Regions from separate parts of the Rhodococcus sp. 320_ES genome, predicted to be linked through region 2. Evidence: riboswitches for the same ligand, from Rfam matches in the RefSeq annotation. Region 2 holds a riboswitch; the other holds the start of a gene.
The links. A riboswitch is a leader RNA that binds a small molecule or an ion and turns the genes downstream of it on or off. The one in region 2 is predicted to bind cyclic di-AMP.

Region 1: linked by a shared signal. The riboswitch ahead of AC59JP_RS02860 (C40 family peptidase) and the one ahead of AC59JP_RS07815 (transglycosylase family protein) in region 2 are both predicted to bind cyclic di-AMP.

Annotation. Positions count from the first base shown of each region.
Region 1 covers NZ_JCAWAG010000001.1:549,240-553,838, reverse strand. The annotation lists gene AC59JP_RS02870 (hypothetical protein) at 1-478, opposite strand, end outside; gene AC59JP_RS02865 (C40 family peptidase) at 646-1,689, opposite strand; gene AC59JP_RS02860 (C40 family peptidase) at 1,829-2,380, opposite strand; cyclic di-AMP (ydaO/yuaA leader) riboswitch at 2,424-2,591, opposite strand; gene AC59JP_RS02855 (hypothetical protein) at 2,706-2,987, opposite strand; gene AC59JP_RS02850 (DEDD exonuclease domain-containing protein) at 3,113-4,599, shown strand, end outside.
Region 2 covers NZ_JCAWAG010000002.1:232,570-237,168, forward strand. The annotation lists gene AC59JP_RS07805 (hypothetical protein) at 165-380, shown strand; gene AC59JP_RS07810 (glycosyltransferase 87 family protein) at 486-1,901, shown strand; cyclic di-AMP (ydaO/yuaA leader) riboswitch at 1,974-2,160, shown strand; gene AC59JP_RS07815 (transglycosylase family protein) at 2,169-2,786, shown strand; gene AC59JP_RS07820 (hypothetical protein) at 2,855-3,046, opposite strand; gene AC59JP_RS07825 (helicase-associated domain-containing protein) at 3,107-4,599, shown strand, end outside.

The sequences.
Region 1 (4,599 bases), on a different contig from region 2:
CGTCGATCGTGGCGCGGCGGTCCTCGTGACCCAACACCACGGAGGTGGTGCCGCCCGTGTCGACCGAGCGAACGACGACGGGTCCGAAGTCCCACGGTCCGCGCCACGTACTGCGCGTGCTGTCGCCGAGGGTCGAATCGGACACCAGTTTCCAGTCGTCGCCGCGACGAGCGACGAGAAGCGAGACAGGCTGGCGGGTCGGGCCGATGTCGGCGCCCGCGTATTCGTACCGCAGCACAACCGGGGGCGCCCACACGTCGACGGCCCCCGTGATGGCGTCGGCCGTCGCCGGAGGCACAGGTGTTTCGGGCGTGTTCGGATCGACTTCGTAGCCGAAATCGGCGAGCGGAACCCCGGTCAGGTTCTGTGCCCGCCGAATTTCGGCGTCGACGAACGCCGGGTCGGCAGACGGATCGAAGAGGGAACGCAGCGTGTCGACGTCATCGGACCGGACGGCCGTCCCCCATGCTGCGAGCAACCGGTTCAGGCCGTCGGTGCGCTGCTGGTCGTACGACGGCGCGGACGAAGCAGAAGGCGCAGTGTCGGACGAAGCAGTGTCTGACGAAGCAGTGGTGGCAGGCCCGGATCCGCACGCAGCCAGAAGTGTCGCTCCGACGACGACCAGCAGGACCGAACGCCACCGGCTCAGTAGCGTCGCGCTCCGTAGAACGGCCAGCGTGCCATTGATTCGACCTTCACCGGAACGCCGAAGGTGGACGCGTGAATGACGTTTCCGTTACCGACGTACATGCCCACGTGTGTTGCGCCGGGATAGAAGATCACCAGGTCACCCGGCTGAAGATCCTGCCGGTCCACCGGCGTTCCGCCCGCGGCCTGGGCCTGACTCGATCGGGGCAAGGTGACGCCGACCTGCTTGTACGACCACACCATGAGCCCGGAGCAGTCGTACCCGTCGGGCCCCGTTGCGCCCCACACGTACGGCTTGCCGATCTGGGTGAACGCGGCCTGCAGCGCCCCCATTCGCGACCCCGGAGTGAGTGTGGCCAGAATCGTCGCGGGGTCGAACCCCGGCGGGTACGGGGTTCCGGCGAGCGCCGCCTTGTCCTCACCGCTGAGTGCACCGAACGCAGCCATGACATCGGCGATCTGGGTCTGTAGTTGACTCTGCTTGTTCTGCAGGTCGTCGCTGACCGCTCGCGCCTGCTCGGCGGCCACACGCGCCGCGTCTGCCGACTGCTGCGACGCGTCCTTCGCGGTCTGCGCCGCCGCGGTCGCCGACATGAACGTGTCGACCTTGTCCCGCGTTTCGGCGGAGATGACGTCCAGCGCCGACATCTGATCGAGCATCTGCTGAGGTGAGTCGCTGACCATCAATGCGAACAGGCGATTGGTGCGGGCGCCCTGGTAGTTGGCCTGCGCGATCTTGTCGATCGTGGGCTGGACGGCAGCGATCTGCACCTGTGCGGCGTCGAGGGCGGCTTGGTTCTCCGCGAGCACCGCATTCGCGCGATCTCGGTCGGCCGTCTTGGCGTCGAGGTCGATCTGCGCGTTGTGCATTGCCTCGGTGGTCTCTTCGGACTGCCGAGAGAGCTCCGACAGCCGAGTCGAGGGGTCTCCGGGCGCCGGATCCGCGCCGGCGACGGTGGCAGGACCCACGAGGAGTCCGACGGCGACCACGGCCGTCACCATCAGACGGCGCACTGAGCGCTGGCGATCCGAGAACGACACGGTGGATGGAACTCCTGTTCGGACGAGCGTGGCTGGTGGTTCATCAGAGTACTACCGAGTAGTTCCCCGTTACGAGGAATGGAGCCAAACCAAAAGATTGGTTTGACTCCATCCATCGAACTCTGGGTCGGTCGAGCGATCAGGCGAAACGAGTTGCCCCGTCGACCGGCATCGAAGCGAGCGGAGCGATCTTGACCGGAACACCGGACGTGGACGCGTGCACGACGTTGCCGTTGCCGATGTAGATACCGGAGTGCGAGCCGCCGTAGAACGACACCACGTCGCCCGGCTGCAGGTTCGCCGTGGAGACGGGAACACCGGCCGACGCCTGCTCGTAGCTGGTACGGGGGATCTGCAGTCCGGCCTGCTTGTACGCCCACTGGACGAGGCCCGAGCAGTCGAACGCGTTGGGGCCGGCTGCGCCGTAGACGTAGGGTGCGCCGATCTTGCTCTCGGCTGCGTCGACCGCCTGCTGCGCGGCCGACGTGGCCGGAGCGGGAACGGCGGGAAGCTGAGGTGCGGCCGGAATCTGCGGCAGCGGCGGGAGTGCCTGCAGGATCTGGTCGGGAACGTCGAAGGTGCCGACACCGGGGATGGTGACCGGGGCTGCGAACGCGGGGGCCGCGGGGATCGCGATTGCGCCGGTGGTGAGGGCTCCGGCTACGAGGACGCTGCGGACCGGCCGCGACATGCTCGACGGTTTGCGGTGTTTCGCCACGAGAGAGAAGTACTCCATTTCTTCCATTCGTCCGCCGACCGAGTTAGCTGACGGGTTCGGGCTGGGAAGATCAGCCCTACCCACCGATGCCGGGTTGCGGCTCGGCGGGATTCACCCCAAGTAGAACGGTGGGTTCCCGGTACGACCACCCGAATGGTGGTGGCCGATTAGGCGGTGACGCTGCGATGCGATCCCGGATGGAGCAGCATGACTTCGCAATGTCTCGGAAAGATTACGAAATGGCATCCCTCCTGTCGAGTCCTGTCTGACAACGTGTCGCGGAACGGTCACGATTCGGTCACCCCGCGGCGTGCGCACCCCCGTCCGAACGTGGTTGGCCGGGCTGAGCCGGAGGCGTCGGAAGCGCCGACGTGACCAACCTGAGACGGGGTACCAGACCACTGTCCGCAAGCACGGCCATGGCGTCTCGTTCCTCCTGCTCGAGGTTGATTCGGAGGTCGTCGTGACCGACCGAATCCAGCCCTCGCTCGGGCATGCCGGGCTCCCCCAGAAGCACCGTCACAACGCAGTCCCGGCACGCGTCACCGCGCACCAGACATTCGCCACAATCCACGATCATGTGATCCTCGTCTCACTCGGGAATTCGTCCGGATCCGTACCCGAACGACCGCAACGTAACGGGCACCTCCGACACGTTCGGTCGAGCGGACACGTTGTCGGTGCCCCCACCTACCGTCACGTCTCGTGATCGCTCGACCCGCGTCCTCCGGACAACAGCTCGCGTTCGACGAGCTCGATCAGTCGTTGCGCGACACCACGTTCGTGGTGGTCGACCTCGAGACCACCGGAGGTCGCCCGGACGAGGACGCGATCACCGAGATCGGCGCAGTGAAGATCCGCGGCGGTGAGGTCATCGGCGAGATGGCCACCCTCGTCGACCCCGGCCGCAGCGTTCCTCCGTACATCGTCGAACTCACCGGAATCTCCACGGCCATGCTGGTGGGTGCGCCGCGTATCGAACGGGTTCTGCCGAGCTTCATCGAGTTCGCGCGCGGATCGATCCTCGTCGCGCACAACGCGCGGTTCGACGTCGGCTTTCTCAAGACGGCTGCCGCCAGAATGGACGTGGCGTGGCCGCCGTTCCAGGTGCTGTGCACGGTCAAGCTCGCCAGACGCGTGCTGACCCGAGACGAGGCACCGTCGGTCAAGCTCTCCTCGCTCGCGCTGCTCTTCGGCGTGCAGACCCGTCCCATTCACCGCGCCCTCGACGACGCACGGGCCACCGTCGAGGTGCTGCACAACCTGATCGAACGGGTGGGAAACCAAGGGGTGCACAGCTATCCGGAGCTGGTGGACTACCTCCCCGCCGTACCCGCCGCCCACCGAGCGAAACGGCACCTCGCGCACGGACTGCCGCACGCGCCCGGGGTGTACCTGTTCCGCGGGCCCTCCGACGAGGTTCTCTACGTCGGCACCTCGTCCAACCTGCACCGGCGGGTACGCAACTACTTCACCGGGTCCGAGACGCGTGGACGCATGAAGGAGATGGTTGCCCTCGCCACCCGCGTCGACCACGTGGAGTGCGCGCACGCCATCGAGGCAGGCGTTCGAGAACTGCGACTCCTCGTCGCGCACGCCCCGCCGTACAACCGTCGGTCCAAATTTCCCAAGCGCGGGTGGTGGATCGCGCTCACCGCCGAGGCCTTCCCGCGGTTGTCGGTGGTGCGCACGCCGACCGCACAGTGCCTCGGACCGTTCTCCGGCCGTACGGCGGCGGTCGAGGTGGCTGCGCTCGTGGCCGAAACCTGCCGCATCCGAACCTGCACGCGTCGCATCCCGGCTTCCAGGCAGCACGGGTGTGCGGTGGAATCGGTGGGAGGGTGCGCCGCGGCGGGAGACGGCCCACAGGACGCGGAGGCCTACGCCCCGGTCGCGCAGACGTTCCGAGACCTCGCCGCGGGAGTCGACTCGTCCGTCGTCGACGTCCTGCTCCGGCGAATCGACGATCTCGCCGCAGCCGAACTGTTCGAGACCGCCGCTCGCCTGCGCGATCGAACCGAAGCGCTCGTCACGGCACTGCGCCGAATGCAGCGGCTGAGCTCCCTCGCGCGGCTCGAACAGATCGTCGCTGCCCGGCCCGCCCAGACCGGGGGGTGGGAATTCGTGGTCGTCCGATTCGGCCGCCTGGCCTCGGCCGGCGTGGCCCGACGTGGTGTGCCCCCGATGCCCGT
Region 2 (4,599 bases):
TGCTCGAAACGCACTTGGTCCAAAAGAAATTCGCGCCGCCTGCTGGTCGGTCACCGAATGCGACGGTGCACTGCCGAGCGGGGCGCGAAGTTCGTTTCATCCTACTCGCGCACGGCCCGGCTCGGCACCGGGGTTTTCCGCGGCGGGGTTTACGGTGGGTAGCTGTGAGCGAGACTCGGAAGAAGACACCCGTGCTGCTGGCCCTCGCGTCGGTGTGCTTCGCGATCGGCGTGGTGGCCATCGTCGCCATGTTCGCCGTTCTGCTGACCGGCGGGGCCCCGGGTTTGTGGCTCTACCTGACGGCCATGGTCTTTCTGCCGCTCGGTTTCGTCTTGATGCTCGCGTTCGCTCTTCGGTCCGGTCGACGCGCTCGGCATTAGCCGATTGATGGCGTGTCACAACCGAAAGCGGCTTTCGCCGGTGCGTCGATGGTAAACGTACCAATCGTGCTCTAAAGTCTCGAGCGTGGCGAAGGACTCGTGCTCATGACTGCGGGTGCGCCGGACCGCTCGTTCCGCGCGCATCGCGTCGTCGTCGCCCTCTCGGTTGTCGCCGCCGTCGTCGCTCTGATCGCGCACGACCGCCTCATTCCGCTCGACACTCCCCTGTTCGGCCTGTTCCAGAACGCGGTCGACGCCGGGGTCTATCGAGCCGGGGGCACGACCGTGCTGCACGGCACCCCGCTCTACGACGGCAACCTGATCGACGACCTCCCCTTCACCTATCCACCCTTTGCGGCGCTGATCTTCGCTCCGCTCGGGTTGATGTCGATGGTCACCACGAAACTGCTGTTCTGGGTCGGCAACCTGGTGCTCGTGTACATCGCGGTCCGCCTGTGCTGGCGACATCTCGGATACGCGAACGACGCGTGGCTCACGGTCGTCAGCGCGTCGCTCGCGGTGGTGTTCACCTGGCTCGAGCCCGTGCGGATGACCATCTGGTTCGGTCAGATCAACCTGCTGCTCATGGTGGCGGTGCTGTGGGATCTGACCCGCCCCGAAGGCAGCCGGCTACGCGGTGTCGCCACCGGTCTGGCCGCCGGCACGAAGCTGACTCCCGGTCTGTTCGTCGTCTACCTCGCCGCGACCCGGCAATGGCGTGCGGCGGTCACGGCGGCACTGGCGTCCCTCATGACCGTCGTGGCCGGTTTCGTCGTCATCCCCGGCGACGCGGCGCGGTACTGGTTCACGGCCGTGTCGGAATCGACCCGGATCGGCGCACCGTCGAGCGGGGCGAATCAATCCATCCGCGGGGCGCTGCCGAGATGGATGGAAACCGTCGACCCGCCCGTCCTGCTGTGGGCGGCGTGCGTCCTCGTGGTCGGCGCGACCGGCATCGCCGTGGCGGTCGTGGCTCATCGTCGCGGTCACGTACTTCTCGGACTCACGATCACCGGGCTGACAGCGCCGATGGTGTCGCCGTTCTCGTGGGGTCATCACTGGGTGTGGTTCGTGCCCCTGATCGTGATGACCATGGATCTCGCGATCCGTCGGTTGCCGGCGTTCTGGGTTCTTCCCGTCGCACTGAGCGCCCCGCTCGCGTGCTGGTACCACACCTATCCCGACGGAGTCCGCGCGATCGGGACGTTCATGCTCCCGCCGCCGTCGTTCGTCGTCGGAGTCGTGATTCAGAGCGCCTACCCGCTGACCTATCTCGCGGTGCTGATCGGTGCCGCCATCGCGTTGCGCTCGACCGGAGCCGTCGGGCCCTCGACATCGACACCATTTCGTGATGTGACTTCCGTCACATCACGGGTAGGTAACGGAACGACCCCCGACCCGGTCACAGCACCCGCCGAACCGTCTAGCAGGGAGAAGTCTCGGCGCGATGTCGAGCGACGAAACTCCCACCACGACACCCATAGTTATCGAATAGTGACATCCTCCCCGGAACACACGTAGATTCTCCCTCGGCCGGAAAGTTCGGCCGCCGTCCTTACCCGCCGCGCCAAACCTCGTCCCGCGGGCCAAGGGCTTCCGACTAAGCAGAATCAGGGACGAGGGCGGGGGACCCACCACGTCTCCCTAGTGCAACCGGGCAGCAGATTCGTCTGCAGTCCTCGGGGTGAAGCCGAACCGTCCCAGCCAGGGGCGCGAACGCCGGGCTACCTCTCAGCCCGAACCCGACAGCTGACCTCGCAGGCGCGTGTGGAGAGGATTTCTACCCTTATGAGCGGACGTCATCGCAAACCCAGCACCACGGGCAAGACCGTCGCGAAGGTCGCCGTCACCGGCGCCATCATGACCACCGCGGGTCTCGCCTTCTCCGGAACCGCCAACGCCGCACCCGACTCCGACTGGGACAAGCTGGCGCAGTGCGAAGCCGGCGGCAACTGGGGCATCAACACCGGCAACGGATTCCAGGGCGGACTGCAGTTCTCCCCGAGCACGTGGACCTCGCACGGCGGTGGCGAATACGCCGCGACCGCCAACCAGGCCTCGCGCGAAGAGCAGATCACCGTTGCCGAGCGCGTGCTCGGCAGCCAGGGATGGGGCGCATGGCCCTCCTGCTCCGCCAAGCTCGGACTGAGCAGCGCGCCGACCGAGCGCGACACCCCGGCGACACCGTCCGTCCCCGCCGCACCGGCACTGCCCGACCTGACCTCGCTGGGTCAGAACGCGCAGGACTCCAACCAGGCGGCCATCCAGGGAATCACCGACGCGGTCAAGGCCGTGACCAGCGATCCCAACGTCGTGAACTTCGTCCAGTCCGTGACGCAGAACCTTCAGCTCGACCCGCAGGTCGTCAGCTTCTACGAAGCCAACAAGAACCTGCTCCCCCGCTAGATCCGGGCATCGAGAAAAGCCCCCACCCGTCGACCGGGTGGGGGCTTTTTCTGCTCGCTACACGGCGGTCAGCGGTTGATGACCGTCTCGGGGTGCGCGTACGGAAGAGAATCCACGGGCAACGGAAACTCCGTGTCCTCGCCGAACGGAGAGAGCCCACCCGCGCGTGACGACGCCAGTTCTGTCACCGGATGGTCCTCGTCGTCGGTGCCCTTCGGCCAGCCCGGATCGACATATCGCTGTTTCGGTTTGTTAGCCACAGCTCATTTTGACATCCGCGCCGGGGCATCTGCCACCCCAGGTATCTACTCTGATGATCGATGACCGACACCGAGAGCCCGAAAGCGGGTTCGACACCACCCGGCAGCGTGGGAACGCTCACCGACTGGATGTCCTCCCGCACCGACGAGCAGCTCACCGAGATGCTTCGTCTGCGACCCGACCTCACCGTCCCGCCCCCCGCGACACTCGACGTGCTTGCCGGCCGCTCTTCGCAGCGCGCGTCGGTACTGCGCGCCGCGGAGGACCTGGACACCCTCGCGCTCACGGTTCTCGAATTCCTCGCCCTCGAACGCGCCGACGACAACCCCGTGCCGCGCAGCAGGCTCGACACCCTCGTCGGCAAACGCGCCACCAAGAAATCCGTCACGGCTGCGCTCGACGTGTTGCGAAGCCGGGCTCTCGTACGCGGCACCACGGACCTGACCATGGTCCCGTCGGCGCGCGACGCCGTGCCGTGGCGAGTGGGGCGAATCCTCGATGCGAAACCCGATCTGACCGCGGAGGCCGTCGACGCGGCGCTGGCGTCGGTCGAACCGCGCGAGCGCGAACTGCTGACCACGTTGGCGAAATCGTCGTCCATCGGGCGTACGAAGGACGCGGCGCCGGGAACGCCCCCCGACCGTCCCGTGCAGCGTCTGCTGGCGGCGGGCCTGCTCACCTGGCTCGACGAGAACACGGTCGAGCTCCCCCCGCAGGTCTCCCAGGCACTGCGCGGCGAGCCGGTCTCGGATCCGTCGTCGCTGGTGCCGCCGACCGTCACCGCGGTATCGCATCCGATGGCCGACATCGACGCGGCCGCAGCGGGTGAAGCTCTGGACCTACTCCGTCAGTGCGCCGGCGTCATCGACGCTCTGAGCTCCGCGCCGGCACCTACACTCAAAGCGGGCGGTCTCGGCGTACGTGAACTGCGGCGCATCGCGAAGTCCGCCGAGATCGACGAGAGTCGAGCGGCGCTCGTGGTCGAACTCCTTGCCGCAGCCGGCCTCATCGCGTCGGGCATACCCGATCCGCCCCCGCCCGGCGACAGCGGCGACGACATGTGGGCACCCACCCCCGCCGTCGAGGCCTGGACCGCCGCCTCGCCCGCGAAACGATGGAACGCGCTGGCCACCGGGTGGCTCGACACCGCACGACTACCGTGGCTCATCGGCATGCGCGACGCGAACGACAAGCCCGTGGCGGCGCTGTCCGACGAGGCCCGGTCGACGGCGGCACCGCGCGATCGCCGCGTGGTGCTGGGCGTGCTGGCCGACCTCCCTGCAGGCGACTCCATCGACGACGCGGATCTGGTCCGAACCGCGACCTGGCGGCGACCTCGCATCGCCCCACGTCTCGGCCTGACTCCCGTCACGAAGTTCGTTGCCGAGGCCACGACGCTCGGCATCGTGGCGCGCGGCGCACTCTCCACCCCCGGCCGCGCGCTGCTGCGCGGCGCCGACGCCGCCGCCGCGATGCACACCGCGATGCCCGAACCGATCGACTACGTGCTGGTCCAGGCCGACCTGACCGTGGTGGCTCCCGGGCCCCTGAC